DNA from 3 places in the Streptomyces sp. NPDC079141 genome. Region 3 is predicted to be linked to each of the others. Evidence: riboswitches for the same ligand, from Rfam matches in the RefSeq annotation. Region 3 holds a riboswitch; each other region holds the start of a gene.
The links. A riboswitch is a leader RNA that binds a small molecule or an ion and turns the genes downstream of it on or off. The one in region 3 is predicted to bind cobalamin.

Region 1: linked by a shared signal. The riboswitch ahead of AB0Q90_RS10140 (ABC transporter substrate-binding protein) and the one ahead of AB0Q90_RS13660 (CbtB-domain containing protein) in region 3 are both predicted to bind cobalamin.
Region 2: linked by a shared signal. The riboswitch ahead of AB0Q90_RS09300 (cobalamin biosynthesis protein) and the one ahead of AB0Q90_RS13660 (CbtB-domain containing protein) in region 3 are both predicted to bind cobalamin.

Annotation. Positions count from the first base shown of each region.
Region 1 covers NZ_JBFBLP010000003.1:97,613-100,872, forward strand. The annotation lists gene AB0Q90_RS10125 (4-hydroxybenzoate 3-monooxygenase) at 1-312, opposite strand, end outside; gene AB0Q90_RS10130 (formylglycine-generating enzyme family protein) at 359-1,192, opposite strand; gene AB0Q90_RS10135 (CoA-binding protein) at 1,376-1,783, opposite strand; cobalamin riboswitch at 1,863-2,051, shown strand; gene AB0Q90_RS10140 (ABC transporter substrate-binding protein) at 2,120-3,139, shown strand; gene AB0Q90_RS10145 (iron chelate uptake ABC transporter family permease subunit) at 3,136-3,260, shown strand, end outside.
Region 2 covers NZ_JBFBLP010000002.1:922,399-925,658, forward strand. The annotation lists gene AB0Q90_RS09295 (cobyric acid synthase) at 1-716, opposite strand, end outside; gene AB0Q90_RS09300 (cobalamin biosynthesis protein) at 713-1,654, opposite strand; cobalamin riboswitch at 1,758-1,898, opposite strand; gene AB0Q90_RS09305 (CU044_2847 family protein) at 2,122-2,466, shown strand; gene AB0Q90_RS09310 (serine protease) at 2,450-3,260, shown strand, end outside.
Region 3 covers NZ_JBFBLP010000003.1:858,240-861,499, reverse strand. The annotation lists gene AB0Q90_RS13670 (acyl-CoA dehydrogenase family protein) at 1-214, opposite strand, end outside; gene AB0Q90_RS13665 (CbtA family protein) at 334-1,095, opposite strand; gene AB0Q90_RS13660 (CbtB-domain containing protein) at 1,121-1,351, opposite strand; cobalamin riboswitch at 1,390-1,545, opposite strand; gene AB0Q90_RS13655 (histidine phosphatase family protein) at 1,640-2,230, shown strand; gene AB0Q90_RS13650 (ferredoxin) at 2,248-2,622, opposite strand; gene AB0Q90_RS13645 (hypothetical protein) at 2,729-2,854, shown strand; gene ppdK (pyruvate, phosphate dikinase) at 2,910-3,260, opposite strand, start outside.

The DNA of each region.
Region 1 (3,260 bases), 760 kb from region 3:
TGTCAGCTCGGCGTACGCCAACCGGTAGCGCTCCCCGGCGAACCGGAACTCGCACTCGTTGTGCACCTGCCCCCGCGCCAGCAGGTTGTCCGCGAGGCCGCGCTGTTCGAGCCCGCGTACCGCCCACTCCTCCAGGACACCGGCCCTGGGCCGCTGCTCGATGAACGCACGGCTCTCGGTCTCCAGGACCAGACAGTCGACGGAGGCGGCCCGCAGGATGTTGCCGAGGGTCAGCCCGGCGGGTCCGGCGCCGACGATGACGACCGGAAAGCGTTGTGCGGCACGGGAGTTGGGGTGGGGGGTCGTGGTCACCCGAGCATTATGTGGGGGCCCGGCGCGGTACGGGGAGTCGCCGGAGTCACGCGTCGCGTGCGCACCGGAAGCCCGCGTGGCCGCTGGAACTGTCCGGGGTGTTGGAGCTGCGGGCGGCGACGCGGTAACGGTTGCAGTAGGAGGCGTGGCACATGTGGGAGCCGCCGCGGATCACCTTGGCGGTGCCCTCGGCCGGTCCGGCCGGGTTCACCGCCCCGCGGCGCTCCGTGCTCCACCAGTCCGCGCACCACTCCCACACATTGCCCGAAGTGTTGTACAGGCCGAAGCCGTTGGGCTCGAAGGCGTCCACGGGCGCGGTGCCGCGGTAGCCGTCGTCGGCGGTGTTCTTGGTGGGGAAGGTGCCCCGCCAGATGTTGCAGCGGTAGGCGCCGTCGGGGTTCAGTTCGTCGCCCCAGGGGTAGCGCCGCTGCTCCAGGCCGCCGCGGGCCGCGTACTCCCACTCGGCCTCGGTGGGCAGCCGCTTGCCCGCCCAGGCCGCATAGGCGGCGGCGTCGTACCAGGACACATGGACCACCGGATGGTCACCGCGGCCCGCGAGGTCACTCCCGGGACCCTCCGGCCGGTTCCAGGCCGCCCCCGTGACCGCACACCACCAAGGGGCCTGCTCGGGCCGCGGCGCGTCCCGGCGCAGGGCGCCCGGCAGGAACCCGGCGAAGACGTACGACCAGTCCAGGCGCTCGGCGTCGGTGATGTGCCCGGTGTCGGAGACGAACGCGGCGAACGCGTCGTTGGTCACCGCACAGGCGTCGATACGGAAGGCGTCCACGCGCACGGCCCGCACCGGGCCCTCACCGTCGGCCGGGAACCCCTCGGCGTCCTCGGCGCCCATCAGGAACTCGCCACCGGGAAGCAGGACCATGCCGTCCGTGGACCCGGCGACGGCCGGCGCCGGCGGTGCGATGCGCAGCGGCTTGGCCGGGCCGCTCCCGGCGGACGGCATACAGCAAGGGGCGGGCTCGTGCATCGGCTTCTTCCTCGGGGCGCGGGTGCGGACCGTCCATGTCTACGCGACGTTCCTGTCCGGACCGGCCACCGGGGGTGCTCAGCGCAGCCGGGGAATCTCGATGGCCGGGCAGCGGTCCATGACCATGTCGAGGCCGGCGGCGCGGGTGCGCTCGTACGCGGCGTCGTCGAGGACGCCGAGCTGGAACCACACAGCCTTGGCGCCCTTGGCCACCGCCTCGTCGGCGATCGGCCCGGCCAGCTCGCTGTTGACGAAGACATCGACGACGTCCACGTCGAAGGGGATGTCCGCGAGGCAGGCGTAGCCCTGCTCGCCGTGCACCGTCTCCGCCTTGGGGTGGACGGGCACCACGCGCTTGCCGTAGCGCTGGAGCACCTCGGCCACGCCGTAGGCGGCGCGCCGCCGGTTCGTCGACAGGCCCACCACGGCCCAGGTGTCGCCGAGTTCCGTGAGGATCTTGCGGACCGTCTCGTCGTCGCCGTACACCGGTGGGCCTCCTCGACCTCATGACAGGGCTCTCGACCGCACAACGGCCGACGGCGCCCGGTGATTCCCGGCGGCCGCGTGATAGCTTGCCGAAGCCAGTCGAACCCATGAACGTGGGTCAGGGAATCCGGTGCGAATCCGGAGCTGACGCGCAGCGGTGAGGGTGACGGGCGGGGCCTCGGCCACTGGACGGCGTACGTCGTCCGGGAAGGCGCTCCGACCCGGGTGAACCCGAGTCCGAAGACCTGCTGGCGGCCCCCGCGGTCGACGCACGGCGGGGGAGCACCGTACGACCGGGCTCCGCGTTCGAGCCCTCGACGACTGAGGACAAACCCCGTGCCCTTCGCACGTCTCACCCGCCCCGCCGCCCTGCTCGCGGCCTCCACCCTGCTCCTGACCGGCTGCGGCGACGACAGTGCCGCCACCGATGCCAAGGCCGCCGTCACCCTCGACAACTGCGGGCACTCCGTCCGCGTCGAACAGCCGCCGCGGCGCGCCGTCTCCCTCAACCAGGGCACCACCGAGATCCTGCTCTCCCTCGGCCTCGCCGACCGCATGGCCGGGACCGCGACCTGGACCGACCCCGTGCTGAAGGGACTGGCGAAGGCGAACGCGAAGGTGCCGAGGATCGCCGAGAACAACCCGTCCTTCGAACGGGTCCTGGAGACCGAACCCGACTTCGTCACCGCCTCCTTCGTCTCCACCCTGGGCAAGGGCGGCGTCGCCGGCCGCGAGCAGTTCGAGAAGCTCGGCGTCCCGACCTACGTCTCCCCGTCCGACTGCGTGGGCAAGGACAACTCCGGGGGCGGCGACGGCGTCCGCGACACCCCGCTGACCATCGACGACGTGTACGGCGAAGTCCGCGACCTCGCCAAGGTGTTCGGCGTGGAGGAGCGGGGCGAGAAGCTCGTCGCGAGCCTCAAGACGCGGATGGCGAAGGCCACTTCGGGCATCGACGCCTCGGACGTCACCCTGCTCTACTGGTTCGCCAACTCCGAGTCGCCCTACATGGCCGGATGCTGCGGCGCCCCCGGCGTCATGACCCGCGCCCTCGGCGCGCGGAACGTCTTCGACGACACGCACGAGGAGTGGCCACAGATCAACTGGGAGACCGTGGCCGACCGCGACCCCGACGTCCTCGTCATCGGCGACCTGACCCGCAAGTCGCAGACCGCCGAGTCCGCGGCGAAGAAGATCGCGTTCCTGGAGTCCGACCCCGTCACGAAGAACATGACCGCCGTCAAGCACAAGCGTTACGTGCTGCTCAGCGGGCAGGCCATGAACCCGACCATCCGCACGGTAGAAGGCGTCGAGCAAGTGGCCGCGGCCCTGCGTGAGTTCGGGCTCGTGAAGTGACCCTGCGCGGGCTTGTGCTGGGCACGGCGGGCACCGTCCTGCTGTGCTGCTCCCTCGCCGTCGCGATCACCATCGGCCCGGCCGACATCCGCGTCGCCGACGTGTGGTCCGTCGTCGCGGC
Region 2 (3,260 bases), on a different contig from region 3:
CCGTCCTCCTCGTCGATGCCGAGCCCGTGCCGGAAGGGCAGGACGCCGTAGGTGTGCCGCCCGGTGAGGCCGTGGAGCATGTCGAGCCCGGGTTCGAGCAGCGACACATCGCCCCGGAATTTGTTGACGAGGAACCCGGCGACGAGCGCCTGGTCCTCGGGCGAGAGGAGGGCGACGGTCCCGAAGAAGGAGGCGAAGACGCCACCGCGGTCGATGTCGCCCACGACGAGTACGGGGAGCTGCGCGTTGCGCGCGATCCCCATGTTCACGATGTCGGTCCGCCGCAGATTGATCTCGGCCGGACTCCCGGCCCCTTCGCAGATCACCGCGTCATACGTGCCCCGCAACTCGGCGAGGCAGTCGAGCACGGTCCCGAGGAGCTTCTGCTGCCGCCCGCCGTGGTACCCGCGAGCGCTGAGCTCACCGACCGGCTTCCCGAGCAGCACGACCTGGCTGCTCTGCTCGCCGCCCGGCTTGAGCAGCACGGGATTCATCAGCGCGGTCGGCTCGACCCGGCAGGCCTGGGCCTGCATGGCCTGCGCCCGCCCGATCTCGGCGCCTTCGCGCGTGACGAACGAATTGAGGGACATGTTCTGCGCCTTGAACGGCGCGACCTTGACCCCTTGCCGCACCAGCCACCGGCAGATTCCGGCGGTGACGACACTCTTGCCGGCATCGGAGGTGGTGCCGGCGACGAGAAGCCCGCCGCCGGTCATGACCGCCGTCCCTTGACGATCCGGCGTGCGGCGACACTGACGCCGAGCGCCAGCCAGCTCACCCGCCGGGACAGCCGAACGGCCCGCTCGATGTCCCCGACTTCCACTGCACGTCCCTCCCCGTTCAGCACCGGCCGGTGCTCGATGCGCCCGCCGTACGACAACGTCCCGCCGAGCCGGACCCCGAGCGCCCCCGCGAACGAGGCCTCCACTGGCCCGGCGTTGGGGCTCGGGTGCTTCGCGGCGTCGGCACGCCAGGCGCGTACGCCACCACGGGGATCGCCCCCGGCGACCACCGCGAGCACGGCGGTGAGCCGCGCTCCGGGCCACCCGGCGACGTCGTCGAGCCGGGCGGACGCCCAGCCGTAGCGCCGATGACGCTCGGACTTGTGCCCCACCATGGCGTCGAGGGTGTTGACGGCCCGGAACCCCACAAGCCCCGGCACCCCGCCGGCGGCTCCCCACACGAGCGCCCCCACGACGGCGTCGGAGGTGTTCTCGGCGACGGACTCCACGACCGCGCGCGCGATTCCGTCCGCGTCCAGCGCCTGCGGATCCCGCCCGCACAGATGCGGCAGCCGTGCCCGCGCGGCCTCGACGTCCCCCGCTTCGAGGGCACGGCCGATGACCCGGGCCTCCCGGGCGAGCGAAGTCCCCCCGACGACCGCCCAGGTGGCGGCGCCGGTCAGTGCGACGGAGGCGGCAGGGGAGCGGCGTACGGCACGAGCGGCAACGGCGCCCAGCGCGACGGCTCCTCCGGCGCACACGGCGGTGTGCAGCGCGCCCCAGCCCCGGTGGTCCCGCCACAGCACGCGTTCCACGGCGCCGGCGGCCCGCCCGAACACGGCGACCGGATGCCCGCGGCGCGGATCGCCGAGGAGCAGGTCACCGAGGAGGCCGGCGGCGGCGCCGTACGCGAAGACGCGATCGGCCCGCATCGGCTCAGCCGGCCGTGGGGTCGGGCAGAGCTCGGTTGGGGCAGGCTCTCAATCGGCAGCCGCGCATGGCGATATGTCCTCACTCAGGGTGTCCGCGCCCTGGCTCGACGAGATCGGCGGTGAGAGTTCCTGGCTCCCAGGGCTGTCTACCCCGGTGACAGTGGCGGGACCGCGCCGGATTCACACCGGCTTCCTCTCCTGCCGCCGTAGCTGGCTCCGGCAGTCCACCACGGGCCCGGAAGGGCCGTCAACTTGCCGTTGACCTGCGAAGGGGGAGTGTGCTGAGTTCCACACCGCTAGCACGGCAGGCCGCCCAAAGAGGGCTGCTTGCCCTGAATTCCCCTCTGCCGGGCGGCAATCCCCGATCCCGCTTGTGAACACGCACGGTGACCCCTGCAATAGCCCCTATGCCCCATACGGGGTGCAACGGACGCGGGAGGGGACGCACAGTGGCGTACGTGGGCGAGATGCTGCTGGACGACGGGCAGATCGTGCTCCTGGAGGTGGCCGGCGACGGCCCGGCCGGAGTGCAGCGCGTCTCGCGCGGGGGCGTGGTGGCCGGTGCCGCCGAGACCCTCCAACAGGCACTCGGCCGGGTGCGCCCCGCCCTCGGCGCGGTCCTGGACGACGCCAGAAGCCTGGCGAGACCGCCCGCGGAGGTGACCGTCGAGTTCGGCATCACGCTCAGCGCCGAGGCGGGCGTCGTGGTGGCGAAGGGGTCGACGGAGGCCAACTTCAAGGTGAGCATGCGCTGGGCGCCCCAGGACGACACGGTCATTCCGGGACAGCGTGCCGATGACGGCCGCTCCTGACGACGAACTCCCGGGGGCCATCGCGCGCTTCTGGAGCGCCGACGGCCAGGTCGCCGGCTGCGGGTTCCTCGTCGCCGAACGAACGCTGTGCACCTGCGCGCATGTCGTGGCGAGCGCGCTGGGCACGCCCGACACCGACGAGACGCCCCCCGTCGCCGCGGTGACCGTGGACTTCCCGCTCCTGAGTCCGCCCTCGGACCGGCTGCGGGCGACGGTCACGCACTGGCGCCCGGTGGCGCCCGACGGCGGCGGCGACATGGCGCTGCTGACGCTGGAGGAGTCGGTGCCCGGCACCGCCCCGGTGCGCTTCGCGGGCGGTGCGGCGGTCTGGGACCACGCCTTCCGTGTCGTCGGCTTCCCGCAGCGCACCGACGACCACGGCGTCTGGGTCGACGGTCGGCTCCGCGCCGCGGTCGGCAAGGGTTGGGCCTCGATGGAGGCGCGCCCGGTACCCGGCGGCCCGCCCGTCGGCCGCGGCTTCAGCGGCGGGCCGGTCTGGGACAGCGACCAGGGCGGAGTGGTCGGCATGACGGTCGCCGCGGAGGTCGGCACCGGCGCGACCACCGCGTACCTCATCCCCGCCGCCCTGCTCCTGGGCCTGGACCCCGCTCTGCGGCCGTCGCCGTTCCGTGGCCTGGAGCCCTTCCGGGAGCAGGACGCGGGCGTGTTCTTCGCGCGGGCGGCGGACACCGAGCGGATCGTCCGCGCCGTGCGCACCCAGCCCTTCGTACCGGTGGCGGGGGCGTCCGGGGTCGGCAAGTCCTCCCTCGTGCGCGCAGGGGCGCTGCCGTTGC
Region 3 (3,260 bases):
CCATCGCGCTGAGGCCGCGCCCGCCGTACTCCTTGGGCCAGCCGACGCCCAGCCAGCCGTCCGTGCCCAGGCGGCGGATCGTTTCGCGGTAGAAGCGCTTCTGGGCGGCCGGGTCGTGGTGGCGTGTGTGGGCCGAGTCGGGCACCAGCTCGGCGAAGTAGGCGCGCAGTTCAGTGCGCAGCCGCTGCTGCTCGGGCGTGTGGTCGAGATGCACGGCGCCTCCAGGGTCCCCAAAGCCGGTGCTGACGGCGCACACCGTAGAACGTGTTCCAGAAATTGGGAATGGCGAAGGGCCCCCGGCATGCGCGCCGAGGGCCCTGCGAGGTGAAGCGATCAGTGCGGTACGGGAGTTGCCCGCGCGGGCGCCGTCACCTCCGCCTCGCGCCGGGGGGCCAGCAGCCGTTCCGCCAGTGCCCCGAAGACCAGCCCGAAGGCGGTCCACAAGGTGACCTGGACGGCGAGGGCGGCGAGCCGGTACTGCCACAGCAGGGTGGCCGGGAAGTCGTGCGGGGCTTCGTTGTACGACGGCAGGAAGGCGTACGCCAGGCCGACGACGAGAACGAAGAACGCGCCCGCAGCGGCGGTGGCGTTGAAGTTGCCGAGGCGTGGGGCGAGGCGCTGCCCCAGGATGACCGCCCCCACCGTCAACAGCACGCCGAGCACGACCATGAGGAAGAACAGGGTGGTGCGCTGGTTGAGCGTGTCGGGGTCGCCGACGGCCGGAGGGTTGGCGGGGTACTTGAGGAACGGGACGACGTAGACCGCGACCAGTCCGGCGGCCGCCAGGAGCAGCGCGCTCGCGCGCGGCCCGAAGCGGCCGATCCGGCCGAGGGCGAAGCAGTACGCCAGTGCGGCGATGCCGCCGAAGGCGACCCCGTAGACGAGGACGCCGGTGGACAGACCGGCGGTGGACTGCATAGTGCGGCTGACCAGTTCCTCGCCGCCGTGCTCGTGGGCGTGCGCCTCTTCGAAGGCGATCGCCTCGTCGACGCGCGGTTCGCCCAGGAAGTAGGCGACGACGAGGGCGGCCAGGCCCGCGACGAGGCCCGCGAGCATGCCGCGGACCAGGAGGTTTCTGACAGTTGCGGAGTTCATGTGCGGTTGCGCTTCCTCGTCGCTGTCAGTGGCAGGGGAAGCCGAGGAGGTGGCGGGAGTCGTGCACCCACTCGTGCACGCCCTCGCCGGAGATGAGGGAGGTGGCGCCCTGTTCGGCGCCGACGAAGTAGAGCAGGACCAGCATCAGGATGCCGAGGAAGACCGCCCAGGGGACGATCGCGCCGATCGGCAGCTTGGCGGGGACGGCGGTGGAGCCGGTGGTGCCGAGGGTCGGCTGGACGGCGGACTGCGCCATGGCAGGTACCTCCTGGGGGAACTCGCGTCCCGTCTCGGTGGTGCACAGGACAACGGGGCGGGTCTGACTTACCCGGCCCGCACCCGTGGGTGCGTGCCCGGCTTACAGTGGCGCGACCGTGCCGGATTCTCACCGGCTTCCGCAGGGACCGTCGTCGATATCGACGAGAAGGTACCGCGTGTCGGGAGCGCGGCCAAGGGCGCACGGTACGGCGTCGTGCGCCCTCAGGGGGCATGGGGCGGGTCAAGTACCGGACAGGGATGGGGTATTGACGTTGAGGACGGGCGCATGACAAGTCGGGTGATGTTGGTCTCACCGGCGATCACCGCGGCGCTGCGGGAGGCCCGCTTCGACGACGGCTGTCCGCTCGACGCCTCGGGGCTGCGGCTCGCCCGGGCCGCGGCGGGCGCTCTGCCGGCGGCGGAGCGGGCCTGGGTCTCCCCCACCGTCCGCTGCCGCCAGACCGCCGACGCGCTGGGCGTCCAGGCGCTTGCGGAGCCCCGGTTGGCGCCGCTGGACGCGGGACGGTGGCGTGGCGCGACGCTGGCGGAGGTCGGCGCGCGCGAGCCGGCGGAGCTGGCCCGCTGGCTGGCGGATCCGCAGGCCGCGCCGCACGGGGGTGAGTCGGTGCGCGCGGTGTGCGACCGGGTCGGCGGATGGCTGGAGGCGACCGCCGAGGTGAGCGGGCGGACCGTCGCGGTGGTGGAGCCGGAGGTCGTCCGGGCCGCGGTCGTACGGGCGCTCGGGGCGCCGGAGGCGGCGTTCTGGCGCACCGACGTGCCGCCGCTGACGGTGGTGGAGCTCAGCGGGCGGTCCGGGCGCTGGAACGTGCGGATGGGGCGGCCGCTCGAAGAGCGAGTCGCCGACCGACCTCAGTGAGGCGGCGAGTCGCCGGCTCACCTCAGTGAGGCCAGAAAGTCCGTGCACGCCTGTGCGCACTCGCGGCACGCCTTCGCGCCGTCCTCCGCGCCCGGCCGTCCGTCGAAGACATGGGCGCACTCCAGGCAGACCGTGCGGCACCACTCCAGCTGGACGCGGATGCCGCTCTCGTCCGTCTGGCTCTGCTCGGACAGCACCCGGCAGGTCGCGTCGCACACCTCGGCGCACATGATGCCCTTGCGTCGTACGAGTTCCTGTTCCTCCGTCCCGTCCGGATCCACCAGGCTCGCGCGCAGCGCACAGGAACGCGCACACTCGGTGCACGCCTGGGCGCACGCGAAGCGGTCCTCCAGGTACTGGAAGAGCTGCTGCTGCGATGTAGTCGAGGTCACACCCTGCGGGTAGCCGACTCGCAGGGCGCCAAACCCGGTGTCGGCCAGGGTTTCGCCAGGTCGCGACGGCCGGGTTCACGAAGGTCGCCCCGGGTACTCGCGGGCCATGGACACACCCTGGAGGGACATCGCCGCCGGGAGCGGCGCGCTCGGTGTCGGACTGATCGTCGCGGGCATGGCCGTCGTGGCGCTGCTGGAGGGCAGGGAGGCCGACGAGGTGGGCAACACCTGACGCCTGCCGGCGGACCCCGGGAACCCTCCGCCCCCGGGGCATACCCCGACGCACCTCACCTGCTGTCGCTGTTCCCCGTTGTGTCGGCGACCGCCGCCCGGCCCGCCTCAAGGCGGGCCGCCGGGATGCGGAACGGTGAGCAGGAGACGTAGTCCAGGCCCGCGCGGTGGAAGAAGTGGATCGACTCGGGGTCGCCGCCGTGTTCGCCGCACACGCCGGTCTCCAGCTGCGGGTTGACGGCGCGTCCGGCCTCGACGCCGAGCTCCACCAGTCGGCCGACGCCTTCCTGGTCGATGGTCTCGAAGGGCGAGACCTGGAAGACGCCCTTGTCCAGGTAGAGCGGGAAGAAGGAGGCCTCGGCGTCGTCGCGGGACAGGCCCCAGGTGGTCTGGGTGAGGTCGTTGGT